4 regions of the Cupriavidus sp. CuC1 genome follow, and region 1 is predicted to be linked to each of the others. Evidence: predicted binding sites of a transcription regulator. Region 1 holds the regulator's gene; each other region holds the start of a gene.
What was found. The regulator sigma-54, encoded in region 1, starts transcription at its own class of promoters, with help from an activator protein. The targets are predictions, from matches to a motif close to TGGCANGNAANCTGCTTT.
Positions count from the first base shown of each region.

Region 2: the regulator sigma-54 is predicted to act here: its motif matches at 3,907-3,924, upstream of ACGLHR_RS32405 (isopenicillin N synthase family dioxygenase).
Region 3: the regulator sigma-54 is predicted to act here: its motif matches at 4,709-4,726, upstream of urtA (urea ABC transporter substrate-binding protein).
Region 4: the regulator sigma-54 is predicted to act here: its motif matches at 3,884-3,901, upstream of ACGLHR_RS30805 (phenol hydroxylase subunit).

Region 1 is NZ_JBIUHC010000222.1:648-7,943, reverse strand. Features, by position in the region: gene lptC (LPS export ABC transporter periplasmic protein LptC) at 1-186, shown strand, start outside; gene lptA (lipopolysaccharide transport periplasmic protein LptA) at 241-885, shown strand; gene lptB (LPS export ABC transporter ATP-binding protein) at 932-1,717, shown strand; gene ACGLHR_RS47240 (RNA polymerase factor sigma-54) at 1,855-3,330, shown strand; gene hpf (ribosome hibernation-promoting factor, HPF/YfiA family) at 3,380-3,730, shown strand; gene ptsN (PTS IIA-like nitrogen regulatory protein PtsN) at 4,110-4,565, shown strand; gene hprK (HPr(Ser) kinase/phosphatase) at 4,601-5,572, shown strand; gene ACGLHR_RS47220 (PsiF family protein) at 5,748-6,071, shown strand; gene rapZ (RNase adapter RapZ) at 6,191-7,108, shown strand; gene ACGLHR_RS47210 (LON peptidase substrate-binding domain-containing protein) at 7,175-7,296, shown strand, end outside.
Region 2 is NZ_JBIUHC010000094.1:10,619-17,914, forward strand. Features, by position in the region: gene ACGLHR_RS32390 (ABC transporter ATP-binding protein) at 1-1,183, opposite strand, end outside; gene ACGLHR_RS32395 (BMP family ABC transporter substrate-binding protein) at 1,206-2,300, opposite strand; gene ACGLHR_RS32400 (VOC family protein) at 2,365-2,766, opposite strand; gene ACGLHR_RS32405 (isopenicillin N synthase family dioxygenase) at 2,780-3,787, opposite strand; gene rutR (HTH-type transcriptional regulator RutR) at 4,185-4,955, shown strand; gene rutF (NADH-dependent FMN reductase RutF) at 4,992-5,534, opposite strand; gene ACGLHR_RS32420 (malonic semialdehyde reductase) at 5,562-6,152, opposite strand; gene rutD (pyrimidine utilization protein D) at 6,149-6,955, opposite strand; gene rutC (pyrimidine utilization protein C) at 6,960-7,296, opposite strand, start outside.
Region 3 is NZ_JBIUHC010000078.1:36,828-44,123, reverse strand. Features, by position in the region: gene ACGLHR_RS29200 (hypothetical protein) at 26-658, shown strand; gene ACGLHR_RS29195 (MFS transporter) at 666-1,967, opposite strand; gene ACGLHR_RS29190 (alpha/beta fold hydrolase) at 2,027-2,812, opposite strand; gene ACGLHR_RS29185 (flavin-containing monooxygenase) at 2,947-4,434, opposite strand; gene urtA (urea ABC transporter substrate-binding protein) at 4,782-6,047, shown strand; gene urtB (urea ABC transporter permease subunit UrtB) at 6,232-7,296, shown strand, end outside.
Region 4 is NZ_JBIUHC010000086.1:19,340-26,635, forward strand. Features, by position in the region: gene ACGLHR_RS30790 (CaiB/BaiF CoA transferase family protein) at 1-310, opposite strand, end outside; gene ACGLHR_RS30795 (patatin-like phospholipase family protein) at 392-1,372, opposite strand; gene poxR (phenol degradation transcriptional regulator PoxR) at 1,548-3,257, shown strand; gene ACGLHR_RS30805 (phenol hydroxylase subunit) at 3,936-4,154, shown strand; gene ACGLHR_RS30810 (aromatic/alkene monooxygenase hydroxylase subunit beta) at 4,220-5,215, shown strand; gene ACGLHR_RS30815 (MmoB/DmpM family protein) at 5,226-5,498, shown strand; gene ACGLHR_RS30820 (aromatic/alkene/methane monooxygenase hydroxylase/oxygenase subunit alpha) at 5,543-7,057, shown strand; gene ACGLHR_RS30825 (phenol hydroxylase subunit P4) at 7,090-7,296, shown strand, end outside.

The DNA of each region.
Region 1 (7,296 bases):
TATTTCCAGGTGCTGGTCAACGATGACATCGTCAAGACCGACAAGGCTGTCAAGCTGACCCGCGGCCCGTCGGTGATGACCGCCAACGGCCTGATCTTTAACAATGTCACTCGCGAAGTACAATTGCTGGGTAACGTACGCGGCACCATCATTACGGTGCCGCCGCCGGCAAGTCCCGCGAAGTAGCCCTGAAGCCGCCCGCGGGCTCCAGCCGCCCGCGTCAACCGCCATCACGCCAACATGAATCCATTCCTGACGACTTCGTCCTGTCGCCGCCGCAGCACGGCCGCTTTGCTGACGCTGGCAGCCGTCCTGGGCCTCGCGTTGTCCGCGCCCGCCAGCGCCGAAAAAGCCGACCGCGAAAAGCCGCTGGTCCTGGAGGCCGACAATGCCAGCTACGACGACGTCAAGCAGGTTTATGTACTGACCGGCAACGTGGTGCTGACCAAGGGCACCATGGTGCTGAAATCCGACGCGGCCGAAGTCCGTACCGATCCCGAGGGCTACCAGTACGCGGTCGCGACCTCCAAGGGCGGCAAGCAAGCCTATATCCGCCAGAAGCGCGACAACGTCGACGAGTACATCGACGGCTGGGGCGACCGCATCGAATATGACGGCAAGCAGGAGCTGTCCAAGCTGATCGGGCGCGCCCGCATGGCCCGCCTGGCCGGCGCCAAGCTGGTCGACGAGATCCGTGGCGCGGTGATCACCTATGACAGCCGCAACGAGTTCTATACGGCCAGCGGCGGCGCCGAGAACGCGACCGCGGGCAGCCCGTCCGGCCGCGTGCGCGCCGTGCTGTCGCCGCGCCAGGAGCAGCCCGCCAGCGGCGCCGCAGCCAACCCGCTGCCGCTCAAGCCGGCACCTGCCCCCGTCAACCCCTGACCTGACGCCGCCACGCCCCCAATCCACGGATTCTGCCTTGACCTTCATGACCGCTACCCAGACCGCACCGTCCCAGCCCGCCACCCTGAAGGACAGCAGCACGCTGGTCGTGCGCCACCTGAAGAAGCGCTACGGCTCGCGCACTGTGGTCAAGGATGTGTCCCTCGACGTGAAGAGCGGCGAAGTGGTCGGGTTGCTCGGCCCCAACGGCGCGGGCAAGACCACGTCGTTCTACATGATCGTGGGGCTGGTGGCGCTGGACGAGGGCGATATCGTGCTCGACGACAAGCACATCAGCGGCCTGGCCATCCATGAGCGGGCACGCATGGGCCTGTCCTACCTGCCGCAGGAAGCCTCGGTGTTCCGCAAGCTCAATGTGCGGGAAAATATCCGCGCGGTGCTGGAACTGCAGCTCAACGATGGCAAGCCCCTGGGCAAGGCCGAGATCGAGCGCCGGCTGGACACCCTGCTGGATGACCTGCAGATTGCCCACCTGCGCGACAACCCGGCGCTGTCGCTGTCCGGCGGCGAGCGCCGCCGCGTGGAAATCGCCCGCGCGCTGGCCTCCGCGCCGCGTTTCATCCTGCTTGACGAGCCCTTCGCCGGCGTCGACCCGATCGCGGTCGGCGAAATCCAGCGCATCGTCAGCTTCCTCAAGGCGCGCAATATCGGCGTGCTGATCACCGACCACAACGTACGCGAGACGCTGGGCATCTGCGACCACGCCTACATCATCAGCGAGGGCGCGGTGCTGGCGTCCGGCCAGCCTGAAGACATCATCGCCAACGAGTCGGTGCGCAAGGTCTACCTGGGCGAGAACTTCCGCATGTAAAGGCGCGCGCGGCGCCTGCCGCGCATCGGCCCCCCGGGCGGCTTCGGTGTCGCCTTTCATCCTTCAAACGATCATGCGACGCCAGCGATAGCAATTTCCGTTCCACCAGTACGGAAGTTGGGCATAAAATAGGTCGCATGAAACCGTCGCTACAGCTCCGCCTCTCGCAGCATCTCGCGCTTACGCCGCAACTCCAGCAGTCGATCCGGCTGCTGCAACTGTCCACGCTTGAACTGCAGCAGGAAGTGGAACAGGCGCTGACCGAGAACCCCTTGCTCGAGCGCGAGAACGACTGGCTCGACAGCCCGTTGCGCGTGTCCTCGGACGGCTCGGTGAACCTCCAGAGCGCGCCCGCGCCAGCGCCCGCCGATGGCCAGGGCACCAGCGAAAACCGCCCCGATGGCGCCCCCGAAGCCGACGACAGCTATTCCGACAGCAACGAGGATTACGGCAACGACTGGAGCCTGGACGATTTCGCCCGCCGCCCGCAAGGCGAAGACGACGAAAAAACACCGATGCAGCTGCGCGACGCCGAGCCCACGCTGCGCGAACACCTCATGGAGCAGCTGGCGCCGCTCAAGATTTCCCTGCGCGACAAAGGGCTGGCCATCTTCCTGGTCGAATCCCTGGACGATGACGGCTACCTGAGCGCCACGCTCGAGGAAATCTGCAGCGAGCTGCCGGAGGAGCTCGAGTTCGAGGTCGACGAGATCCAGGCCGTGCTTACGCTGCTGCAGAGCTTCGATCCACCGGGCGTCGGGGCGCGCAACGCAGCCGAGTGCCTGGCGCTGCAACTGCGCAGGCTCAAGCATCCGCAGCGCGAACTGGCGCTGAGCATCGTCACCAATCACCTGGAGCTGCTGGCGGTGCGCGATTACACGCGCCTGAAAAAAGCCCTGCAAGTGGACGAGCCGGAACTCAAGGCGGCGCATGAACTGATCCGCTCGCTCGCGCCCTATCCCGGCCATGCCTACAGCCGGCCGGAAGCCGACTTCGTGGTACCCGATGTTTTCGTTCGAAAGTTGAGCGGCGGATGGATCGCCCATCTCAACCCGGATGTGATGCCGCGGCTACGTATCAACGACATGTACGCGCAGATTTTGCGCGGTGCAAAAGGCGATGCCGGCGCGGCGGGACTGCAGCAAAAGCTGCAGGAAGCACGCTGGTTGATCAAGAATATCCAGCAGAGGTTCGACACGATATTGCGCGTCGCACAAGCCATTGTCGAACGTCAAAAGAACTTCTTCACCCACGGTGAAATTGCGATGCGCCCCTTGGTTTTGCGGGAGATTGCCGATACACTGGGTTTACACGAGTCCACCATCTCTCGGGTGACTACCAATAAGTACATGGCAACGCCGATGGGGACTTTCGAGCTGAAGTATTTTTTCGGCTCTCACGTATCCACAGAAACCGGCGGCGCGGCCTCATCAACGGCAATCCGTGCGTTGATCAAGCAATTGATAGGAGCCGAAGACGCTAGGAACCCCTTGTCCGACAGCCGGATTGCCGAATTGCTCGGCGAGCAAGGCTTTGTGGTAGCACGGCGTACCGTTGCCAAATACCGCGAAGCGCTCAAGATTCCCGCGGTCAATCTCCGTAAGACTTTGTAGCCGAGCTGCATCGCCTGCCTGATGCAGCTCTTTCAGAAGGAGAAACGCTATGAACTTCAAGATCAGTGGACACCACTTGGACATCACGCCCCCTCTGCGTGAGTACGTGGAAACGAAACTGGAGCGTATCGTCAGGCATTTCGATCAAGTCATTGGCGTAAGTGTGCTGCTCTCTGTCGACAATACAAAAGAAAAGGACCGGCGGCAGTACGCGGAAATCAATCTACATCTCAAGGGCAAGGACATCTTTGTCGAAGCGCATCATGAAGACCTGTATGCCGCTATCGACGCATTGGTCGACAAGCTCGACCGGCAGGTGATTCGCCACAAGGATCGCGTGCAAAGCCACGACCGTGAAGCGGTCAAGTACCAGATGGCCGCATCCCAGATGCAGCAATGACCGTGCCTGGCGGCCCACATACCGGGCCGTCGGTGTCAGTCCATTGAAAACGGAATCAAGCCGCGCCCAGCGCGGCTTTTTCGTTCCAGCCTCCCCCCTTCGGGCCACGCAGGGGATTCCGCAACGCATATGTACCGGTGTATGCTGTGCCATACATAGTTGATTTGCCTGGCCATTTCCGTGCATGCGGCACCGCTTCAGCGCCTCGGCTATTGCAATGCACAAAGCGGCAGCGGGCCTGCTCTATAATGGCCAGACGCCCGACACCGGCATGGGGACACCCGGTGGAAACATCGGGCCTTGGTTTTTATCTTCTTTCCGCCCGGCGGGACGCCTCCTTGCCCCGGGCCTGCTTTCTAGAAAACCCTGCGCATTCCACATGAATCGTTTGGCTAAATTGCTGCCACCCGGCAACATCAACCTCGACGTCAGCGTCACCAGCAAGAAGCGCGTGTTCGAACAGGCCGGGCTCCTCTTCGAGAACAACCATGGCGTTGCGCGCGCGACCGTGACCGACAACCTGTTCGCCCGCGAGTCGCTGGGGTCCACCGGCCTTGGCGCCGGGGTTGCGATCCCCCACGGCCGCATCAAGGGACTGAAGCAGCCGCTGGCCGCCTTCATGCGCCTGGCCGAGCCGATCCCCTTCGAGTCGCCCGACGGTAAGCCGGTAGCGCTGCTGATCTTCCTGCTGGTGCCCGAACAGGCCACCCAGCAGCATCTGGAAATTCTCTCCGAGATCGCCCAGTTGCTGTCCGACCGCGAGATGCGCGAAGGACTGGCTACCCTGCCCACCCCCGACGACGTGCACCAGTTGCTGACGCAATGGCACCCTTGATCCGCCACTGAAAGCCCGTCCCTGAAAGCACCCGAATGGAACTCACTGGCGTCACCTCGCAGTCGATCTTCGACGACAACGCAGCCGATATCAAACTCTCCTGGGTAGCAGGACTGGAAGGCGCGGACCGGGCCTTCGATGTCGAGTTTGCGCGTGAAGCCACGTCGGCGGCCGATCTCGTCGGCCACTTGAACCTGATCCACCCGAACCGGATCCAGGTGCTGGGCAAGCCCGAAATCACGTATTACCAGCGCCTCGACGACGAGATGCGCAAGCGCCAGATGGGCGAGCTGATCCTGTTGGAGCCGCCGTTCCTGGTGATCGCCGACGGCATGGAGCCGCCGCCCGACCTGGAACTGCGCTGCACGCGCTCGTCCACCCCGCTGTTCACCACGCCGGTGTCTTCCGCGGCGGTGATCGATCACCTGCGCCTCTACCTGTCCCGCATTTCCGCGCCGCGCGTGACCATGCACGGCGTGTTCCTCGACATCCTCGGCATGGGCGTGCTGGTGATGGGCGAATCCGGCCTGGGCAAGAGCGAGCTCGGCCTGGAACTGATCTCGCGCGGACATGGGCTGGTGGCAGACGATGCCGTGGATTTCGTGCGCCTCGGGCCGGACTTCATCGAGGGCCGGTGCCCGCCGCTGCTGCAGAACCTGCTGGAAGTGCGCGGCCTGGGCCTGCTCGACATCAAGACCATCTTTGGCGAGACCGCGGTACGCCGCAAGATGAAGCTGAAGCTGGTGGTGCAGCTGGTACGCCGCAACGACGGCGAATTCGAGCGCCTGCCGCTCGATTCCCAGTATCTCGACGTGCTCGGCCTGCCCATCCACATGGTCAAGATCCAGGTGGCGGCCGGCCGAAATCTCGCCGTGCTGGTCGAGGCCGCCGTGCGCAACACCATCCTGCGCCTGCGCGGCATCGACACGCTGCGCGACTTCATGGACCGCCAGCGCGCCGCGATGCAGGCCGATGTCGCATCGCGGGGCCAGGGTCGGCTACTCTAGGTCTGGCAGCCCCGCAAAGGGGCTGTTTTCAATTGCTTACATCCGGCCGCGCTTCGATCGTCAACGTCATCGGGGCATAGGCCGTTTTGTGCAGTAATGGGCATTGGGCCCAGCCCCGAGTTGCCGAGCCGACAGGCCAGCAGCCATGAAGTTTTCCACAGCCAGGAGAGCAAGCATGAAAAAATTGATCGCGATGTGCGTGCTGGTAGCCCCGCTTTTTGCCACCGGCGCCTTCGCCCAGAATGCTCCGGCCGCTGCACCTGCGGCACCGGCGGCCCCTAACACCCAGCAGGACAAGATGAAGGCTTGCAACACGCAGGCCACCGGCAAGAAGGGCGACGAGCGCAAGGCCTTCATGAGCAATTGCCTGTCCAACAAGCCCGCGGCCGCACCCGCCAAGAACAGCCAGCAGGAAAAGATGAAGGCCTGCAACGCGCAGGCCACCGGCAAGAAGGGTGACGAGCGCAAGGCCTTCATGAGCGATTGCTTGTCCAAGTAAGCTGCCGGCATCACTTGCGGCGCGGACGTGTAAAAATGGCGAACCTCTTCGGTTCGCCATTTTTACTGGCGCGTCGCCGTCATGACGGCGTCATCACCTGATGTTATGCTTGTCACGCTATGCGCATCATACTTATCACCGGGATCTCCGGCTCCGGCAAATCCGTTGCCCTGAACGTACTGGAAGATGCGGGCTATTACTGCGTCGACAACCTGCCGGCTCAGTTTATCCCGGAGCTGGCCAAGTACCTCGCGGCGCAGGGCTACACCCATCTGGGCGTCGCCACCGATATCCGTAGCCGCGAATCGCTGGACGAGTTGCCCGGCACGCTTCGCGACCTCGCCTCCGAGCACCAGGTGCGGGTGGTCTTCCTGACCGCCAATACCGATGCGCTGGTGCAGCGCTATTCCGAGACGAGGCGGCGCCATCCGCTGTCGATGCGCGCGGCCATGGCTGGCCTCTCGGAAAATCCCAAGAACGAGAATCCTGCGGATAGCGCCGCCGAGGTCACATTCAACGACACCTCGCTGATCGAGGCCATCGAGATGGAGCGCGAGCTCCTGAGCCCGCTGGCGGAGGCTGCGCACCGCATCGACACCAGCAATGTACGCACCAATACACTGCGCGCGTGGATCAAGGAATTCGTGCGCGGCGATGACATCAAGCTCACACTGCTGTTCGAGTCGTTCGGCTTCAAGCACGGCGTGCCCAGCGACGCCGACCTGGTGTTCGACGTGCGCTCGCTGCCCAACCCCTACTACGACCTGGCGCTGCGCCCGCTGACCGGCCGCGACGAGCCCGTGATCGATTTCCTGCAGAGCCAGCCGATGGTGCTGGCCATGGCCGATGACATCCGCGCCTATGTGGAAAAGTGGCTGCCAAGTTTCATCGCCGACAATCGCAGTTACCTGACCGTCGCAATCGGGTGCACGGGCGGCCAGCATCGCTCGGTCTACATCGCGGAAAGACTTGCCAACTATTTTCGCGCCCATGGTAATGTGCTGGTGAGACACCGCGAGCTCGCACCGGGCGGCTGAACGCCGCACCGCCAGGTTTCGCGGTCAGGCTCGGCAATCCCCGCCCGAAACCTTTGCTGGCTCAGCATGTCCTCACCCGCCACGCCCGGTTCATCCGCATCCAGCCCCGCCTCGCACAGCACCTCGGCGGCGCCTACGCTGGATAGCCTGCCGCTGTTTCCGCTGCACACCGTACTCTTTCCCGATGG
Region 2 (7,296 bases), on a different contig from region 1:
CGAGCACGTCGAAGGCCTTCACGGCTGCCGCGGCGTCCGCTTCCAGGCGCCGGCGGTCCAGGCGCATCGCGCGCCCATAGCGGCCTGCATGCACCTGGCCAATGCCGAAGTTCTCCGCCACCGACAGACCGCCGGCCAGCGCCAGGCCATAGCGGTCCGCCGGGATGGCGGCAATGCCCTGGCTGCGCCGCTGCACGGTGGAGGCGGAACGCAGATCGCCGAAGCCTTCGAGCACCATCGTGCCCTCGCTTACCGGCAGCAGGCCCATGATGGCCTGCGCGAGTTCGCTCTGGCCGTTGCCACCCACGCCGGCCAGGCCGTAGATCTCGCCCGCATGCACCACGAGGTCAATGCCATCGAGTGCCGGGGGGCCGCCGGAGGCTGGGCTGCACAATCTCTGCAGGATCAGCCGCGGCGCGCCGGCCCTTGTCGGTCGCCGCGCCAGCGGCGGCGGCGCCTCGCCAACGGTGAGGCGCACCAGCTCCGCCTCGGCCGTCTCGCGCGGATCCACTGTGGCGACCGTGCGTCCGCCGCGCATTACGGTCACGCGGTCGGCATAGCGCTTCACGTCGGCCATCTTGTGCGTGACCAGCACCACGGCTGCCCCCTGGCGTGCCAAAGTCCGTACCGTTTGCAGCAAGCGTGCGGCCTCCTGGTCGGTCAGTACGGCGGTGGGTTCGTCGAGGATCAGGATGCGAGCGCCGGCCAGCAGCACCTTGAGGATTTCCACGCGCTGCTGCTCGGCCACCGAGAGCCGGGCCACGCGCTGGTCCGGGTCGATGTCGAAGTCCAGCACCTTCGCCTGTTCCGCAATCGTGCGGCGCACCCTTGCCAGACGCTTGCGGTAGCCTGCGACATCCGTTGCCGCAGGCAGGCTCAGCAAGATGTTTTCAGCCACTGTGAACGGCGCCACCAGCTTGAAATGCTGGTGCACCATACCAATCTGATAGCGCGCCGCATCGCGCGGACCGGCCAGCCGCACGGGGTTGTCGTCAACCAGCAGTGTGCCGGACTCGGGCGCGTACAGGCCCGCGGCAATGTTCATCAGCGATGATTTGCCCGCGCCGTTCTCGCCAAGCAGTGCATGCACCTCGCCCCATCGGACGGTGAAATGCGCGTGGTCCAGGGCGACGAAACCATCGAAAGACTTGTGGATGCCGGAGAGGGAGAGGGCGTCGGGCATGGCTTGCTCAGTTGGTTGTGGATTATTTCTGCGTGATCACGTTTTTGACGTACCAGTCCATCTTCCAGAGGTCTGCGTCCGAGAGCACTTGGCCGGCGGTCACGCGTTCTTTCCCGTCACGGTCCTTGAGCGGGCCGGCGTAGATCTGCTTGCCTTTCATCAGAGCGTCGCGCTCGGCCAGGATGGCGGCTTGCTTGTCCTTGGACACGGCCGCACCGAAGCCGGCAACGTCTGTGCCGCCATCCTTCATAGCGATGAAGGCACCATGGGGCTCGGGCTTCCAGTTGCCGGCCTCGATCTTTTTGAGTTCGGGGATCAGGAACTTGTCCCATACCCAGACGGAGGAGCACAGCGTGGCCTTCGGTGCGAAGGCGCGCAAGTCACGGTGATGGCCGGTGCCGTAAACGCCGCGCTCCTGCGCGACCAGCTGCGGCGTGGGCGTGTCGACATGCTGGCCGATCACGTCGGCGCCCTGGTCGATCAGTGCCATGGCGGCAGCGCGTTCCTTTACCGGATCGTTCCAGGCGCCGGTGTAGATTACCGTGACCGTGGCGTTGGGATTCGTCTTCTGTGCACCAAGCGCAAAGGCGTTGACCGTCCAGTTCACCACGCCGAAGGGGTTGGCCGCGACGAAGCCGAGCTTGCCGCTCTTGGAGGCAGCACCGGCGGCCATGCCGCACAAGTACTGGCTTTCATAGGTGCGGCCGTAGAATGATTCGAGGTTGGGCCCGTTCGTCGTGCCCGAGGCATTGAGGAAGGCCACGTCGGGATACTTGGCAGCCAACTCCTTGAAGGCATCGGAATAGCCGAAGGCGGTGCCGATGACGATGTTGGCACCGCGCTGGATGAAGCGCTCGGCGGCGGGCTTGATGGCCGATGCGTCCTCCGGCACGCTTTCCACGAACTGGATCTTCTGGCCCAGCGCCGCCTCGACCTTCGCGCGCGCCTCGTCGAAGGCCTGGGTCCAGCCGCCATCGTTCTTCGGGCCGAAGTAGATCATGGCGATCTTGGGCTTGCTCTTCAAGGTAAAGCCCGGCGCCTCTGCCTGGGCGTGCAGGGCGGTGCCTAGCAGGGCCAATCCGGCAAACAAGCCGGCGATCGATCGCGTCAATTTCATCTTGAACCTCTGTGTTGGGAGAAAAGAAAAAAACGACCTGTAATGGGAAGGGCGTGCGGTACGTCTATGCATGCCTGTCCATCATGTAGTTGATGCGGAAAACGTTGCCTTCGGGGTCGCGAAGTACAGCCTGGTACCAGTGGTAGTAGGTTTCGTAGGGAGCCTTCAACAGCATGGCGCCGGCCTCCAGCGCCACCGGTACCATGCGGTCTACCTCAGCCTTGGACTCCACGTCGATGTTGAGGAGGAAGCTGTCGCCGCACACGTCGTCCGCGCCTTTACCGAGCTGCAGCAGCACATAGGCATCATGTGCGTTGAAGCCGAGGCTGCTCTTGCCCGTGTCGAGGCCGCGGAAGATGGGAGAGCGGATCGCCTCGATCTCGGGGAAGCCAAAGACACGCTGGTAGAAGCCGCTGAGCGCGACCACGTCCTTGGCAAAGACGTTGACGTAGGAGAGTTGCGCCATCGATGTCTCCCGATCAGGCCGCAATCTTGGTACCACCGAAGGTCGTCTGCTTGACGAACTTGGACGTCAGGTGGTCGCCCGAGGTGATCGGCGCGTAGAGGGGCGTCTCGCCCGGTGCCGTGCAGCCCGGCAGGCAAGTGATCATGGCGTCGTAGTTGGGCTGGTGGAAGAAGACCAGCGACTGCCGCCGCGTATTGCTCTGCATGTTGTCCAACTGCGGGTTCACTACACGGTGCAGCGTGGAAACCCACCGGTCGTTGGTCCACCGCATCATCAGATCGCCCAGGTTCACCACGAAGGCGCCGGGTACGTGCGGCACGTCGATCCATCCTCCGCCGGAGGCTACTTGCAGGCCCGGACTGTCGGGCAGCACGATGGTCAGGCTGCCGTAGTCGGTGTGCGCGCCGGCACGCAGCTGCCCAGGCAGAGGGGGCTCTTCCTGTGGCGGGTAGCTCAGCGCGCGAAACATGCTGATGTGCTTATCGATCTTGTCGTCGAAGTAGTGCTCTTCCATCTCCAGCGCCAGCGCGAAGATACGCATGAGCGAACATGACAGATCGCTCATCGCCGCGAAGTACTCAGCGTAGGTCTCGCGCATACCTGGCAGCGCGGGCCAAACGTTGGGCGCGAAGTGCGGGCCGGCCGCGGGGCCGCGGTGGTACGCATCGTCAGGCACGTTCGCGGGGCCGGTAGAAAAGGACTCCTTCAAGTCGCCGGGCGCGGCCTCCTCCAGGGAATAGGCAAGGCTCTCTTCTGTCACCGCGCTGTAGCCTCGCACTGTGTCGGGGCTGGGCCGGTCGGCCTTGCGCTTGTCGGATAGCGGCAGCTCGAAGAATTCCTGCGAGACGCGCGACACGCGGTCGATCAGGTCCTGCGGGATCTGGTGCTGCGTGATGACAAGGAATCCGATGCTGCTGCAGGCCTCGTCCATCGCGCGCGCAACGGCGGCTTTGCCCTCCGGCGTGTCGGAGAAGTAAGGTTGCAGATCGATGATGGGAACACCGACACTCGTTGGGGACATCGAATTTCTCCCGGGAAGGACGGCGCCAGCAGGCGCTCGGTGGTCGAGGGTGATATGCGTAGCGGGCAAGGAGCCGTTTCCTGGGAGGGCGGCGTCGGCAGGCACGCGACGCCAGCGGATACGCAACGTCCGTGCCAAGTTGGACCATTTGGACAAATTCCTATGGGTGCCGTGTGTGAGCGTCATGAGAGCGGCATAGCGCGGCATCCAGACGCGCCCCATCGGTGCATTTTCGAGAGCCACAACATATGAGGCACCACGGTGGTCATTTCGACTGAGTCGTGGTGGTGCGCCCGATGCCACGTCCTGTGGCATGCTTTCCGGGTTGTCACACCGCGCACGGTTCGTGCATGGTGTGCTTCAATACACCATTAGCAACGCCAGGGAATAGCAGTACATGCCACCAGAGACCAAGAAGGACAAGGCCATCGCGCAGCGCAAGACGGCGCGTAAGACAGCGCGAAAAACCACAACATCGGTAGTGGCGAAGGCCGCAGCCAAGAGCTCCGTGTCCGGCGTGCGCCAGGCGGCGGCGGGTAGCCGGCGGTGGCGGCAGATCGAGGACAAGCGCGCTGCCATCCTCGGTGCGGCGCTGGGGCTGTTCTCACGCTTCGGGCTGCATGGCACCTCGCTCGACCAGGTCGCGGCGCGCGCCGACGTGTCCAAGAGCAACCTGCTGTATTACTTCGCCAACAAGGAGGACCTCTACGTCTCGGTGCTGCGCGACTTGCTAGCTTTGTGGCTGGAGCCGCTGCGCAGTTTCAGTGTCGAGCAGGACCCGCGCGAGGCTATCGCCGACTACATCCGGCGCAAGCTCGTGATCTCGCGCGACCAGCCCGATGCCTCACGCCTGTTCTGCCTGGAGATGGTCCAGGGTGCGCCGCTGATGCGTGACGAACTGGCGCGCGAGTTGCGCGACCAGGTGGAGCGCAAAGCCGAGGTGATCAGTGCTTGGGTCGCCGCCGGCCGTCTGGCGCCGGTGGAGCCGCACCACTTGGTATTCGCGCTATGGGCCACCACCCAGCACTACGCCGACTTCGCGGTGCAGGTGCAGGCCATCACCGGGCGCACGCTGGAAGACCCGGCATTCTTCGAGCAGACGGTGGAGAACGTGCAGCGGATCGTGCTGGAGGGCATCGCGGTACGTGCGCAGGCGTCGCTGCCCTGATGCAGCATCCGTCCCGCGATGCATTGCCGCGGATATTCAGTGCGCATTCGAGCGCAAGTCGTGGTACTGGCGCCCGAAGTACATGAGACCGTGCGCGTCGGTGTGCGCGGTGAGGGCGATGACCTCACAGAACAGTACCTCGTGCGTGCCCACGCTGGTGCTCCGCACCACGCGGCAGTCGAACGACACTGCCGCGCCCTCGAACACCGGCGCCCCCGTCAGCTTGCGGCCCCATCGGCCAGCCGCGAAGCGCTCGTGCATCGGTGTCTTGCCGCCGAACAGGCTGGAGAGTGCCTGCTGGCCGGCGCCGAGCGCGTTCACGCAGAGCACGCCGTTGGCCAGGAAGGCGGGGTACACAGAGGCCGCGCGGTTAAGGCAAACCAGCAGCGTGGGCGGATCGTCGGTGACGCTGCAGACGGCCGAGGCGGTGAAGCCCGCGCGTCCACCGGGACCATCGGTGGTAATGATGTTGACTGCCGCGCCCAGGCGCGCCATCGCGTCGCGGTAGTCGCTCTTGGGTAGCGCGGACGATGGCGCTATCGCTGTGGACGTGGCCTCAGGGGTAGTGGTATTCAGCATGGTTAGGCTCCGGTGAAGGGGGGCGCATCAGGCCAGCGCGCAGGCGTCGGTAAAGTCGAGCCGCGGCAGGCGCCCGAACACCTTCGAGGCGTCGCCATGGCCGAGGTTGATCAGGAAATTGGCGGTCCATGTGGTACCGCCGAAGAACTCGGCATTCACTTTCGCTTGGTCAAAGCCCGACATCGGCCCCGCGTCGAGTCCCAGCGCGCGGGCCGCCAGGATCAGGTAGGCCGCTTGCAGCGTGCCGTTGCGAAAGGCCGTCTCGTGCGCCGCCGCGGGGCTGCCGGTGAACCAGCTCTTTGCATCCGCATGCGGGAACAAGACAGGCAGCTTGTCGTAGAAGGCCGTGTCCCAGGCCGAGATCACGGTCACGGGCGCGCTCAGGGTCTTCTCCAGGTTGCCCTTGGACAACGCGGGCGCCAGGCGCTGCTTGCCCTCGGGCGTGCGCACGAAGATGAAACGCCCGGGCGAGCAGTTGGCCGAGGTGGGGCCCATGCGCGCAAGCATGTAGATTTGCTGCAACAGCGCGTCGCTCACGGGCTCCGCGGTCCAGCCGTTGTGGCTGCGGGCTTCGGAGAACAGCGTTCCCAGCGCGATATCGTCCAGGTGGGTACTCATGCGGCAATCTCATTGCGGGTTGTGACGCCGGCCAGAAAGCTCAGCAAGCTGCGGTTGAAGGGTTCGGCCTCGGTGACACTGTGCGCATGGCCGCCATGCGGCACGCAGTCCAGCGTGGCGTTTGGCAGGCCGTCGGCCAGGCGCCGGGAGCAAGTCCAGGGCACCAGTGTGTCGTCGGCGGCAGCCGCCACCAGTGTAGGCACGGCAATCTCGGACAAGCGGGCATCTACGTCGAAGGCACGCAGGGCGCCGATGCGCGCGCGCATGGTGGCTTCGCCCGGGAAGTGGGAGAAGGCATGCTCCACCTCGGCCTGCACGCGCTCCGCGTGCGCGGCGCACCAGGCGGCGGGGTACAAGAAGATGGGTTGCGCTTCCACGTAGGCGCGCGGACCGCAGGCCCCCAGCAGCGCCAGCCGCGCGTCGAAACAGCGCGCCGAATGCGGATTGGGTTTCGACCAGGCGTTGACCAGGATAAGGCTTGCGATCCGGTCCGGCGCATCCAGCGCTAGTTGCAGGCCCACCAAGCCCCCCAGTGCATGGCCGGCGAGATGGCAGCGTGCGGTGCCAGTGGCATCCAGGATCTCGGCCACGTCCTGCGCCATGTGGGTGATGGTGTAGGGCAGGGGTAGCGTGCCGGGGCTACGGCCCGTGCCGTGCTGGTCGTAGGCGATCACGCGGTAGCCCGCTTCCACCAGCGCCGGGATCTGCGGCTGCCAGAAGCCGGCAGAGCCGCCCAGGCCGGAGGAGAGGAGCACTGTCTCGCAGGCGTCTACCGGGCCGTGCAGATCGTAGGTCAAGGTCATCGCGTCAGGCCCCCTTGCCTACGTGGGCAATGGAGGCGATCTCCACCAGCGCGTCGGGTTTCACCAGCCCGCATTGGATGCAGTAGCGTGCGGGCTTGGTGCCAGGGAAGAACTCGGCATAGACTGCGTTGATCTTGGCGTAATCGGCCCAGTCCTTGAGCATGATCATGTTGAATGTCACGTCGTCCATCGTGCCCCCGGCGGCCTCCACCACGCCCTTGATGATGGTGAGTACGTGGCGCGTCTGCGCGGCGGCGTCGCCCACGTGGACCACGTTGTTGTCCTTGTCGAAGGGCAACGTGCCCGAGACGTAGAGCACGCCGTCGGCGAGCGTGCCGGGA
Region 3 (7,296 bases), on a different contig from region 1:
CGGGCGCCATTTCAAGGTGACCTACATGCCCGGCAGCGCAACCGATCTCGGCGATCTCGGCAAGTCCATGCTCAAGGCGGGCTCGCTCTATCTCTGGGAGATCGTGCGCTGCTGCATTGCCGGGCTGGTCCTCAGCCTGATCGCATTCACGCTGGTGGCCAAGGGCAGCGCAGGCATGGGCTGGCCGCTCGCGGCGGCTGCGGCGGTGTTATTGATCGGTTTTCCCATAGCTTATTTCGTGGTTGGCCAGCAGCGCGCGCTCGACCGTGTGCTCGGTACGCTGGCGAACGCGCATGGCGAGCGCTTCTACGACGCCACGCTGGGGCGCTTCGTCGACTCGCTGCAAGCGCAGCAACCCGGCGCCCTGGCCAGCCTGCTTGCCAAGCCGCAAGCATTGACGGCCCGCTTGCGCGATTTTCTCGAGGACAGCGAGCGCATGCCCCGGCTGGCGCGCCGCGTGGCGCTGCATCTCTCGGACAAGGTGATCGCGGCGGTGCCGTTTGCCGGGCTGGCCGCGCAGGACGCGCCGGCGGCTATGCGCACGGCTGCCGTCAACGCGCTGCAGGACCAGTTCGACGCGTCGTGGCAGCCGTTCCTGATCGTTGCTGCGGGCCAGGCCGCCGCAGCCGGCGCGGCCTGGTGGTGGCTGTCCCGCTAGGCGCAGCTCAGGCCGGCGAGCGCGCGGCCGCCATGTCTTGTGGCGAGGCCGCCAGCGCCTTTGCGGAACGCTCGGGATTGAGCCAGCACAGGCCAATCACACCGCTGGCCAGCAGTAGCAAAGCGTTGATCGTGAAGCCCACTTCGAAGCCCCCGTTCATGCCATGGCGCTGCACCAGTTGCCCCACCACCGCCGGTGCCAGGATGCCGGCCAGCGTGGTCAGCGCCGTGTGGATGGACAACACGCTGCCGCGCTGGCCCTCCGGCACGATCTGCGCGAGCATGGCTGGCGTCAGTGCGAACGCCACGGGTGGCAGGCATGCCGCCACGGCAATCAGCAAGGTCTTGGGCACCGGCGCCAGCGTGATCGACGCGATCGCCAGGTACACGCCGCCGCCTGCCAGCGCGGCCACCGAGATGACCGCGCCACGCGCGAGCCGCGACGATGCGCCCGCGCGCAGCATGCGCTGCGACAACCAGCTAAGGATCAGCGTGACGGGCATGGCCGAGGCCACGATGGCCGCATACCAGCGCCCGGTGGTGACCGGGTCGAAGCCCAGGCCCTTTTCCAGGTAGGCGGGCAGCCAGGTCAGCCCCAGCGCCAGCGCCCAGTACGCGCAGAAGCCAACGGCCAGGCAGGCCAGCACGGTCGGGTCGCGGAAGATGCGGCGATAGGGCAGGCGCACGGGCGTGGCCGCGGTGCCGGCGCGTGGCGCGCTTGCCTGCGCCAGCGGTCCCTCGCGCCCCACGCAGAGCCACATCGCGCTCCACGCCATGCCAATGCCGGCCAGGATCATGAAATTGGCGCGCCAGCCCCATCGTATCGTCACCAGCGGGATCAGCAGTCCCGCCAGCAGCAGGCCCACGGTGGCCCCCTGGTTGATCATCGCCACCGGCAGGTTGCGCTTGTGGTCCGGAAACCATTTGAATAGCGCATGCACGGAGATCGGGAAGGCCGGCCCCTCGGCCGCGCCAAGCAGCATGCGGCACAGCAGGATGGTCGTGGCCGATCCCGCCAGCGCCAGCGGGACCTGCAGCACGGCCCACGACAGGCCCATCGCCAGCAGCAGCCAGCGCGTGGCCACGCGATTGGACAGAAAGCCGACCAGCACGGTGGATAGCGAGAACAGCCAGAAGAAGCTGCTGGCGATCAGGCCGAACTCGGCCGGCGCAAGCTTCAGGTCCGCCATCAGCGGCACCGCGACCATGCCAAGCACGATCTTGTCGAGGAAGTTGATCAGCGAAAGCCAGGTCAGCATCGAGGCCATGGCCCAGGCGCTGCGTGGCTGGTAGGTCGGAAGTGTATTCATCGGTCAGCCTCAGGATCGGTCAACGTGTCTGCTTGGTGTGCGCTTGTCCTTGTGATCGCTCAGTCCAGGTGCTGCTCGATCAGTGCGAGCAGGCGCTCGGGTTGCTCCAGCATCACCAGGTGCCCGCTGTCGATCTCCGCGTAGCTGGCGTCGCCAAGCGCCTCGGCAAGCGCGCGGCAATGCGCCGGCGGCACCATCTGGTCGTGGCGCATGCCGATCACCAGCGTGGCGGCGCGGATGCGCGCCAGCAGCGGTGTGATGTCGATGGTGGCGTCGAGCGCGGCCTGGCGGTCGCTGCCGGGCGCCAGGCCTGCGCCGAAACGCCGCAGGATGCCCTCGACGGTGGCGTCGTCCATGCACGCGATGAAGCGCTCCGATACGCCGTTGAGCAGGATCATGCGCGCCAGTTGCTTGCGGTCCGACTGCGCCAGCGACTGCCACAGCGCAAACAGCAGGCGCATGCGGCTATCGGTGCGCGCCCAGGCGCCGAACACCACCAGGCGCCGCACGCGCTCCGGCATCAGCGCAGCCGCGGCGGCGGCCACCACCCCGCCAAGCGAATAGCCGACCAGGTCCACGGGCGCATCGCCCGCAAGCGCCATGCAGGCGCGCACCTGTCCCACCAGCGCATCGAGCGTCAGCGGCCCGCCGTCGTCGCGGGTTTCGCCGGAGCCGGCAAGGTCCAGCGCCAGGCAGCGCCTGCGCTGCGCGAGCCCGGGCAGCAGCGCGGCCCAGTTGGTTTCCGCGCTGGAACTGGTGCCGTGCACAAGCAGGGTGGGGCGGCCGGTGCCGGCCTCGATCAGGCTGGTCTGGATGGGTTCCGACGCGATGGCCAGACGTTGCATGGCGAACTCCATAGGCTTCTCCTGGCGGGCTGGTTTGGCGAAATGACGCGGCAGGCTTACTGGGCAGTGATGCCGCCATCGACGGTGAACTGCGAGCCCGTGATGTAGCGGCCCTCGTCGCTGGCGGGGCAACGCTACGACGGCTTGCCGGCGTGGCGCAGCACAAAGTGCCCCCAGTCCGGCTTGCGCGTCTTCCACCAATAGGCGGTGGCATGGCTCGACCAGTTGTTGATGACCCTGCCGCTCGCCGACTTGTACCAACTGCTGCACGAGCCGGCCCACGCGGTCTGGCCGATGGCCGCCTGCAATGCCCGGTTGAAGCGCGTCACCACCTCCGGGCGCACTTCCATGGAGGCGAAGCGTGCTGAGCGGCAGGCCTGGATGCACTGCAGGACATAGCGCGCCTGGCACTCGAGCATGAAGATGATGGAGTTGTGGCCCAGGTTGGTATTGGGGCCGTACAGCACGAACAGGTTGGGAAATCCCGGCGCCGTCATGCCCAGATAGGCCTCGGGATCCTCGCGCCACTGATCGGCCAGGGTGCGTCCATGGCGGCCGTGGATGCGGATCGGCGCGAGGAAGGAGCGGGCGTCGAAGCCGGTGGCGAAGATGATGGCGTCGGCCGGATGCCTGGCGCCGTCGGCGGTGACCACGGCGTCGGCGTCGACGCGGGCGATGCGGGTGGTCTCGACCTGGACGTTAGGCCGCTTGAGCGCTTGGTAGAAATCGTCGGAGATCAGGATGCGCTTGCAGCCGATCGGGTAGTCCGGCGTGAGCTTGGCGCGCAGCGCGGGGTCGGCAATCATGTGCGCCAGGTAGCGGCGCGCCAGCGTTTCCAGTTCCCGGTTGCGCCCGCTGTCCCGTTGCATGCGCCCGAAGCGCAGCTCACACTGCAGGTAGAGGTGCCAGCGATGCAGCCGCGCCGTCCACGGGTGACGCCCGAAGCGCGCCTGTTGCTCGGCGGTATAGGCCTCGCCGTTGCGCGGCAGCACCCAGTTGGCGCTGCGCTGGAACACCGTCAGCTTGCCTGCTTCCGGCGCGATGCGTGGAATGAACTGCAGCGCGCTGGCACCGTTGCCGATCACCGCGACCTGCTTGCAGCGCAGGTCGGCGTCATGCCGCCAGCGCGCGCAATGGAAGGCCGCGCCGGCAAAGCTGTCCAGCCCCGGGATGTCCGGCGCCAGCGGACGGTTGAGCTGCCCGGTGCCGCTGACAAGGATGCGCGCGGCGATGGTGTCGCCGTTACCTGTGCTCACCTGCCACAGGCAGGCGCCTTCGTCGTAGCGTGCCTCGGTGACCTCGATGCCGAAGCGGATATGCCCGAGCAGCCCGAAGCGCTCGGCGCAATGCTGCAGGTAGCGGTGTATCTCCGGCTGGGGCGAGTACGCGCTGGACCAGTCCGGCTTGGGCGCGAACGAAAAGCTGTAGAGATGGGAGGGGATGTCGCAGCCGCAGCCCGGGTAGGTGTTGTCCCGCCAGGTGCCGCCTACCGTGCCGGCCTTCTCCAGGATGACAAAGTCATCGATGCCGGCCTGCTTGAGCCGGATGCCCATGCACATGCCGGCCACGCCGGCGCCGATGATGACGATCTGGTCCGCGCCGGGCGTCGTTGACGCTTTCAATGGGCTGTCTCCGTCGTGCTTTTACTTGGTAGTTGCGGCTCATCCGGCAACGCCGTGGCGCGCAATCGAGAGGCCACCATAGAGCCGATTCCGGATTCGGGCAAGTCACGGCGCAACATACGCATCGCCATGTGCCCCAATCTGAGTCAGCCGGCGGCGGCGCACAGGCTTGGTGCGTGACGCTTGCGCACTATCGTGGTGCGATGTGCGGCATTGCGACCGCTGAAGGCTCGCCAGGCCGTGTGCACAGCCATGTATACAAGCTTGTATGCCATGGCATGCTAGTTGCAGAAGGTGTACCCGGGGTGCGTTGTTCCTTTATCCAACACGACAATCTGGGAGCTGCAATGAAAAGACGTGACATGCTGAAGCTGTCGGCGGTAGCCGCCGCGGCCTTGTTTGCAACGGCAGGCGTGAGCCCGCTGGTAATGGCGCAGTCCAAGGAACCGATCAAGATCGGTATCCTGCATTCGCTGTCCGGCACCATGGCCATTTCCGAGACTTCGCTCAAGGACGTGGCGCTGATGACCATCGACGAGATCAACAAGAGCGGCGGCGTGCTTGGCCGCAAGCTTGAGCCGGTCGTGGTCGATCCCGCTTCCAACTGGCCGCTGTTTGCCGAGAAGGCGCGCCAGCTGATCACCAAGGACAAGGTCGCCGTCACGTTCGGCTGCTGGACCTCGGTTTCCCGCAAGTCGGTGCTGCCCGTTTATGAAGAGCTGAACTCGCTGCTGTTCTATCCGGTGCAGTACGAGGGCGAGGAGATGTCCAAGAACGTCTTCTACACCGGCGCGGCGCCCAACCAGCAGGCCATTCCCGCGGTGGAATACCTGATGAGCAAGGAAGGCGGCGGCGCCAAGCGTTTCTTCCTGCTCGGCACCGACTACGTCTACCCGCGCACCACCAACAAGATCCTGCGTGCCTTCCTGAAGAGCAAGGGCGTGGCGGACAAGGATATCGAAGAGGTCTACACGCCGTTCGGCCACAGCGACTACCAGACCATCGTCGCCAACATCAAGAAGTTCTCGCAGGGTGGCAAGACCGCGGTGATCTCCACCATCAACGGCGACTCCAACGTGCCCTTCTACAAGGAGCTGGGTAACGCCGGCCTGAAGGCCAAGGACGTGCCGGTGGTGGCGTTCTCGGTGGGCGAGGAAGAACTGCGCGGCATCGACACCAAGCCGCTGGTGGGCCACCTGGCCGCATGGAACTACTTCATGTCAGTCAAGAACCCGGAAAACGAAGCCTTCAAGAAGCAATGGGCGGCGTGGGTCAAGGCCAACAACCTGCCGGGCGGCGACAAGCGCGTGACCAACGACCCGATGGAAGCCACCTACGTGGGCATCCATATGTGGGCGCAAGCCGTGAAGAAGGCCGGCACCACCGACACCGACAAGGTCCGCGCCGCCATGTACGGCCAGACCTTCAAGGCCCCGGACGGCTTCACCCTGACCATGGGCGAGAACCATCACCTGTACAAGCCGGTGATGATCGGCGAGGTCAAGGGCGATGGCCAGTTCACGGTGGTGTGGAAGACCCCGAAGGCCGTGCGTGCGCAGCCGTGGAGCCCGTTCATCGCCGGTAACGAAGGCAAGCCGGACAAGGTGATGTAAGCAAGGGCTCTCGCTCAGCGCTCTCTTCCTCTCTCTTGCCTCGTGGCTGGTGCGGGAGGGGAGGGAGCCTGGCAGTGTCTTTGCCGCTTCCCATGCTGTCCGCCGCTTCGGCGCGGTGGGCGGAAAATCATCACGCCGATCAAGGTGACGCGCGTGCTTCGTCGCGCACGACTCTGCAAACCTTATGCACCGACCCTTATCGATCTCTCTCGCTTCACGGTTGCGCGCCATGCTGGCCGCGCTGCTCCTGCTGGCCGCGTGCCCGCTGTGGGCCGCGGCGCTGACGCAGGCCGACCTGAAGCCGTTGGCCGAAGACGACTTCGATGCCAAGACCGCCGCGATCACCGCGCTGACCAAGGCACCGGTGGCGCAGGCCGGCCCCATTCTCAAGGCGTTGCAGGACGATACGCTGCAATACGCGCCCGGCGTCGGCATGGTGCGCCAGGACGCAGACAAGCTGGTGGATGCGATCAGCGGCAAGCCGGTCACGGTCAAGCCCGACGTGCTCGAAGCGCTCACCCTGAACAACAGCCTGCGCGCGATGGTGGACAGTGCCGCCAGCAGCACGCTGCTGCAATCGCCCGACGCGGCGGTGCGCACGCAGGCCGTCAATACGCTGCTGGACCAGCCGGGCAGCGCTTCGCGCCCGGTGGTCGAAGCCGCGCGCAAGGCCGAGGCCGATGCCGGGCTGCGCGCGAAGCTCGATGTGATCTGGGCCAATATCGTGCTGGCCGATGGCAACCGCGACGATCGCCTCGAAGCCATCCGCATCCTCGGGCGCGACAGCAATCCGCAGAGCCGCCAGAAACTGCAGCCGTTGCTGGAAAAAGATGCCGCCGGCAACTATCGCGAGCCTGACGCCGAACTGCGCGGCGCCGCGCAGCAGGCGCTCGATGCCCTGCGCGGCGACCAGCGCCGCGCCGAGCTGATCGGCAACCTCTTCGCCGGCCTGAGCCTGGGCAGCGTGCTGCTGCTCGCCGCGCTGGGGCTGGCTATCACTTACGGCCTGATCGGCGTCATCAACATGGCGCACGGCGAATTCCTGATGATCGGCGCGTACGCCACGTACATGGTGCAGGGCGTGTTCCGCGCGCACTTCGCCAGCGCGTTCGACTGGTACCTGCTGTTCGCGTTGCCGGCATCGTTCCTCGCCTCCGCCGTGGTCGGCTTCGTGCTGGAGCGGCTGGTGCTGCGCCATCTCTACGGCCGTCCGCTGGAGACGCTGCTGGCCACCTTCGGCGTGAGCCTG
Region 4 (7,296 bases), on a different contig from region 1:
TGTAGTTCTCCACCACCACGTCGCAGCGGGCGGCCAGTTGCCGAACCAGTTCGGCGCCTTCCGGCTGGGAAATGTCGATGGTGACTGACTGCTTGCCGCGGTTGCAGGCCAGGTAGAAGGCCGAGTCGTTGGTGACCGCGCCCTGCGCATCGGTCAGGAACGGGCCCATCTTGCGGGTGTCGTCGCCGTCGCCGGGTTTCTCGATCTTGTAGACGGTGGCCCCCATGTCGGCCAGGTTCTGCGTGGCCCATGGGCCGGCTACCACCCGCGTGAGGTCGAGTACCTTGATGCCGTCGAGAATTGCGCTCATGTGCTTGCCACCCGGAGTAAGGAGATCCCGCATCATTCGCCGGATCGGCCGGCCATGCAATTCGCTAATGCCAAAGCCGGCTTACGGCAGGGCGGAAGCGTGCGTGTGGCCGGCGTGGGGTTTGTGCGTATTGCCGGACCCGGGTTGCGCATGCTCGGGATGTGCTGGATGTGCCTGGGCTGGATCGAAGTCGCAGCTCGGATGGGCTTCGTCGTGCGAATGCGGGGACAGCGCGCCGGGGATGTGCCGGCTGTTGAGCCCGTCGGCGTTGAGCCAGGCCAGCGTGGCCGCGGCGGCGCGGTCGATGAGCGTGCCGCACTGCGTGTAGTCGTAGGGGGAGACGTCAAGCGGGCACAGCGGCGGGACGACCGAGATGTGCGCGTGGTCGGCCCAGCGCTCCAGGTCCTGCACCAGCTGGCGCGCCACCAGCAGCGACAGCGCGTTGAAGGCATGGTCGATGGGCCCGCGCGGCTCGCGCCGCCGGGCGCAGGCAAAGCCTGCCGGCAGCACCACCACGCGCGTGGCGCCCAGGCGGATGGCGGTGGAAACCGGCGTGTTGTTGGCCACCCCGCCATCGATCAGTTGCCGCCCGCCCAGCAGCACCGGCGGGAACACGCCGGGGATGGCAGCGCTGGCCAGCACCGACTGGACCAGGCTGCCGGAGGACAGCACCACCTCCGCGCCGGTGGCCATATCGGTGGCCACCACGTACAGCGGCACCTCCGCGCGCTCCATCGCCATATCGCCGAAGTGGCGCGACAGCAGGCGCTTCAGCGCGGCGGAGTCGACCAGGTGGGCGCGCTGCCCGCGCAGCATGCCAAACAGGCTGCGCCACGACCACGGCATCACCTCGGACCGGCGCAAGCCGCGCCAGAGTGTCTCGAGCTGGTTGGTGCCGGCCACATGCGGGTTGCAAGCGTAGTAGGCGCCGTTGATGGCGCCGGCCGAGGCGCCGATCACCATGTCGGGCTTGACGCCCCAGGCCACCAGCTCACGCAGCATGCCGGCCTCGACGGCGCCAAGGCTGCCGCCGCCTGCAAAGACAAATGCGGTTTTTTCCATGGTCTGTGGTGCGGTGCAATAGCCCCGGGGATCCCTGTCAAGGAAAGGATAGGCGACATTGCGCCAGCATGACAGGCGCGTGTGGGGCCGGCGGGCGCGGATGGCACATAATGTGCATGCAGTGCCAGGAAAAGCACGCGCGCCGAGGGTGTTCTGGCCGCCAAGAGAGGAGACGATGAGCAGTTCAACCGACAAGTTTTCGGCCACCATGCGCGACGGCCTGGCCCATCTCGCGCGGCGCCTGCGCTTTGCCATGGAGGAGGGTTCCATCTGGCTGGGCGAGCAGCGCATGATCCTGATCCATACCGCAGCGCTGGGTGCCTTGCGCAAGGAATTGGTGGATACCCTAGGCATGGAGCGCGCGCGTGGCTTGTTCATGCGCATGGGCTTTCATTCCGGCATGCGCGATGCGGAGCTGGCCAAGAAGCTGCGCCCGGGCGACAGCGACTTTGGCCTGCTCGAGATCGGGCCCTGCCTGCACACCATCGAAGGCGTGGTGCGGGTGACGCCGGTCAAGGTGGACATCGACATCAAAGCCGGCATCTACGACGGCGAATTCCTGTGGGCGGACTCCTTCGAGGGCGACGTGCACCGCCAGTTGTTCGGCATCGTGGACGCGCCTGCCTGCTGGATGCAGATCGGCTACGCCACCGGCTACACCTCTGCCTTGATGGGCCGCACCATCCTTTACCGCGAGGTGGAGTGCATTGCCTGCGGCCATGATCACTGCCGCATCATCGGCAAGCCGCTGGAGGCGTGGGAGGACGGCGCCGAGGTGCTGGCGCTCTACCAGCCCGACCCGGTGATCGAAACCATCCTGGAATTGCAAAGCGAGGTCGAGCACCTGCGCGCCCTGCAGCGCAGCACCGACAAGCCAGCCGACCTGGTGGGCAGCTCGCCCGAGTTCCGCGCTGCCTGGGGCCTGCTGCAACGCGCCGCCGGAAGCAATGTCACGGTGCTGTTGCTGGGCGAGACGGGCGTTGGCAAGGAGCGCTTCGCGCAAGCGTTGCACGGCGTGAGCGCCCGGTCCGACAAGCCATTCATCGCGGTCAACTGCGCGGCGATTCCCGATGAGCTGATCGAGGCCGAGCTGTTCGGCGTGGAGAAGGGCGCGTTCACGGGCGCGCACCAGTCGCGCCCGGGCCGCTTCGAGCGGGCGCATGGCGGCACCCTGTTCCTGGATGAGCTGGGCGAGTTGTCGGCGTCGGCGCAGTCCAAGCTGCTGCGCGTGCTGCAGGAGGGCGAGGTGGAGCGCGTGGGCGGCACCGAGCCGCGCAAGGTGGATGTGCGGCTGGTGGCCGCCACCAACGTGGACCTGGCCGAGGCCGTGAAGCAGGGCACCTTCCGCAAGGACCTGTATTACCGGCTCAACGTCTACCCCGTCACCATTCCGCCGCTGCGCGAGCGGCTTGACGATATCCGCTTGCTGGTGGAGCGTTTCGTCGCCCGCTACGGCGCGCGCCACGGCAAGAAGATCCTCGGCATCACCGACCGCGCGCTGGCCGAGCTGCGCCGCTATGACTGGCCGGGCAATGTGCGTGAGCTGGAGAACGTGATCGAGCGCGGCGTGATCCTGGCCAGCAACGGCGGCCAGATCTGCGCGGACCACCTGTTCCTGCCGACCAGCGCGCCGCCGGCCATGGACACCGCGCCACGCCTTGGCGTCAAAGGCACCTTGCCGGAACTGCGTGAGGCGGCGGTGCATGGGCTGCTCGATCATATGGCCGAGCAGCAGCTGGCCCTGGGCGATGTGGAGACCGTGCTGATGGAAGCGGCGATGCAGCGCGCCAACGGCAATATGAGCCAGGCGGCGCGCTTGCTTGGCATTACGCGGCCTCAGCTTGCGTATCGCTGGAAGACCCGGGTCGCGCTGTCAGACCGCTGACAAACCGGAAGCATTAGCCGAAGCCGCCGAACAGGCCAAGGCCGCGCGCCATGACGACGGCTGTCTCTCCCTCTCCCCTCAGGGGGAGAGGGCCGGGGAGAGGGGTGGCTTAGCTAGGAGCCACTTAAAACGAAGCCCTTGGTTTTTTACAGCGCGACGGCGTAACAAGCGCCCGCCCTCTCCCCCAGCCCCTCTCCCGCACGCGGGAGAGGGGAGCACGACCACGCAGATCCGGCTTTGTCAGCAGTCTGGCGGCGCGCCTTCTGGCGCGCCGTTTTTCATTTGCGCCGCCCCGATTCAGCCGCTTGATCATTTGATGAAGTGCTAATCGGCGCGTCGGCAGGTGACCGGCGCCGCATGTTGCGCCGCATGCATGCGCCAGCCCCGCTCTTCATTGACTCCCGCAACGCCGTCCAGCGCTTTGCTGTTGCAGCGCGCAAGCCGCCGCGTGCCTGCGCACGCTACCCGCAAACCACCGCCCGGCGCGGCACTTGATCATTTGATTAAGCGCCACGGCCGGCTTGATCAATTGAAGCAGCGGCGGCGCCCGCATGGCTTCGGGTTAACGCTCGGGCCAACGTTCCTGGATTTCCCGCGCGCCTTGTGCCGCCGTCGTTTGCGCTTGCTGGCACGCTCTTCGCAATAGAGGCCATACCCGCCAAGCGAAGGAGCAGCGCCATGATCAACCAGTCGGTCCCCTTGTTTGAAGCCTCGCCCCGGTTCGTCCGCATTGACGGCCGCACGCCCGAGGGCTTTGTGCAGTTCGCGTTCAGCGTGGCGGACCCCGAGCTCAATGTCGAGCTGATCATGCCCGAGTTGATGTTCGAGGCCTTCTGCAGCGTCAACCACGTGCGCTTCCTGCCGCCGGAGATCCCGGCACCCGAACAGGACGACTGAAGCGCAGCCAGCCCGCGCACGGAAACCCCCACATAAAAATACAGCAAGACCCAGGAGACCAAGCGATGCAAGTCGATATCAAGACCCAGCAGATCCAGCCGCTGCGCCAGACCTACGGCCATGTGGCGCGCCGCTTCGGCGACAAGCCCGCCTCGCGCTACCAGGAGGCAACCTACGACGTGCAGGCGGAAGTCAATTTCCACTACCGCCCGACCTGGGACTCGCAATACGAGATCTACGACAAGCGCCGCACGGCGATCGTGATGGCGGACTGGTATGCGCTCAAGGACCCGCGCCAGTACTTCTACGGCGCCTACGTGACGGCGCGCGGCCGCCAGCAGGACGCCACCGAGAAGAGCTTTGCCTTCGTGGAAAAACGCGGCCTGCTGCAGGCGCTGCCGGCCGAATGGCAGGACCGCCTGGCCGACGGCCTGCTGCCGCTTCGCCATGTGGAGTGGGGCGCCAACATGAACAACTTCTATTGCGCCGACTATGGCTGGGGCACGGCCATCACCCAGGCCTGCACCTACTGCGCCATGGACCGCCTTGGCATTGCCCAGTACCTGTCGCGCATCGGCATGCTGCTCGACGGCAATACCGGCGTGGCGCTGGAGCGCGCCAAGGTGGCCTGGATGGAGAGCGCCGCGTGGCAGCCGATGCGCCGCCTGGTCGAGCGCAGCTTCGTGATCGAGGACTGGTTCGAGACCTTCGTCACCCAGAACCTGGTGCTCGACGGGCTGCTGTATCCGCTGGTGTACCAGCATGCCGACGCGGCCATCGTGCGCGCCTGCGGCACCGGGCTGGCGGTGCTGACCGAGTTCATGAACGACTGGCGCGAGGAGCACGCACGCTGGGTCGACGCGGTGATCCACACCTCCGCGGCGGAGTCCGATGCCAATCGCATGCTGCTGTCGGGCTGGGCCCGCGCCGCGCGTGCGCAAGCGGCCGAGGCGCTGGTGCCGGTGGCCGATACCTTGCTGGGCGGAGGCGGCGAACAGGTGGTGGCGCTGTGCCTGGAGCAGTTCGACGTGCGTCTCAACAAGCTTGGCCTTGCCGCCTGAGGAGCCCGCCATGACCGCCAACGTCTACATCGCGCTGCAAAGCAACGACGACACGCGCCCCATCATCGAAGCCATTACCGAGGCCAATCCGCACGCCGTGGTGTCGCAGTTCCCCGCCATGGTGAAGATCGATGCGCCGGGGCACCTGACCATCCTGCGCGAACTGGTCTCCGACAAGCTCGGCCGCGACTGGGACCTGCAGGAGATCCACCTGAACCTGATTTCGCTGTCGGGAAACATCGACGAAGACGACGACGCCTTCACCCTGCACTGGAACGCCTGAAGCCCTGAGACGGGCCGCAAAGAAAGACAACGGAGACAGACATCATGGACGCACGCAAGAAGCTGAACCTGCGCGAGAAGTACGCATCGATGACGCGCGACCTCGGCTGGGAAACCACCTACGAGCCGATGGACAAGGTCTTTCCCTACGACAAGTACGAGGGCATCAAGATCCATGACTGGGACAAGTGGGAAGACCCGTTCCGCATGACCATGGACGCCTACTGGAAATACCAGTCGGAGAAGGAGCGAAAGCTGTACGCGATCATCGATTCCTTCGTGCAGAACAACGGCCACCTCAATGTCTCGGACCCGCGCTACCTGAACGCGCTGCGCCTGTTCCTGACCGGCGTGACCCCGCTGGAGTACGCGGCGCACCGCGGCTATGCGCACCTCGGCCGGCACTTCCGCGGCGCCGGCGCGCGGGTGGCGGCGCAGATGCAGTCGATCGACGAGTTGCGTCATGCCCAGACCCAGATGCATACGCTGTCGGTCTACAACAAGTATTTCAACGGTTTCGGTGAATGGCAGCATATGCATGACCGGGTCTGGTACCTGTCCGTGCCCAAGTCCTACTTTGAAGACGCCATGAGCGCGGGGCCGTTCGAGTTCATCACCGCGATCTCGTTTTCCTTCGAGTACGTGCTGACCAACCTGCTGTTCATGCCCTTCATGTCGGGCGCGGCTTACAACGGCGACATGGCCACGGTGACGTTCGGCTTCTCCGCGCAGTCCGACGAATCGCGCCATATGACGCTGGGCCTGGAGGTGGTGAAGTTCCTGTGCCAGCAGGATCCGGACAATATCCCGATCCTGCAGAAGTGGCTGGACAAATGGTTCTGGCGCGGCTTTCGCCTGCTTACGCTGGTCGGCATGATGATGGACTACATGCTGCCCAAGCGGGTGATGTCGTGGGCCGAGGCCTGGGAGATGTATTTCGAGCAGGCCGGCGGCGCGTTGTTCAAGGACCTGGAGCGCTATGGCCTGCGCATGCCCAAGTATCACGAGGTGGCCACCAAGACCAAGGACCGCATCACCCATGAGGCCTGGGGTACCTTCTACAACTACGCCGCCGCGGCCGGCTTCCACACCTGGGTGCCCAAGCAGGACGAAATGGCCTGGCTGACGCAGAAGTATCCCGACACCTTCGCGCGCTACTACAAGCCGCGCCTCGATTACTGGCTGGAGCGCCAGCAGGAAGGCGAACGCTTCTATAACAGCACGCTGCCCATGCTGTGCCAGACCTGCCAGATCCCGATGGTGTTCTCGGAGCCGGACGACCCCACCCAGATCTGCTACCGCGAGAGCAGCTACCACGGCATGCAGTTCCACTTCTGCTCGGACGGCTGCAAGGACATCTTCGACGGCGAGCCACAGAAGTACGCCCAGGCCTGGCTGCCCGTGCACCAGATCTACCAGGGCAATTGCGGCGGCGCCTCGCTGGACGACGTACTTAAGTGGTACCGCATCAACCCCGGCGCGGACAACCTCGATTTCGAGGGCTCGCAGGACCAGAAGAACTGGAATGCCTGGAAAGGCGTGCCGGACACGGCTGCCTGAGCAGCCGGCACATAAGAGACAAGGAGACCATCATGTCCGTCGTATCCATTGGCCCCTACGCGTTCGAGCCCGCCGACCGCGAAGCGGTGTTCCACGGCAACCGCCTGCTCTATATCGGCTGGGACCGCCACCTGCTGTTCTGCGCGCCGCATTGCTTTCCCTTTCCGCCGGCGATGCCCCTGCGCGATGTCGTGGAGAAGGTGCTGCCGGGCGTCTACGGCTACCACCCCGACTTCGCC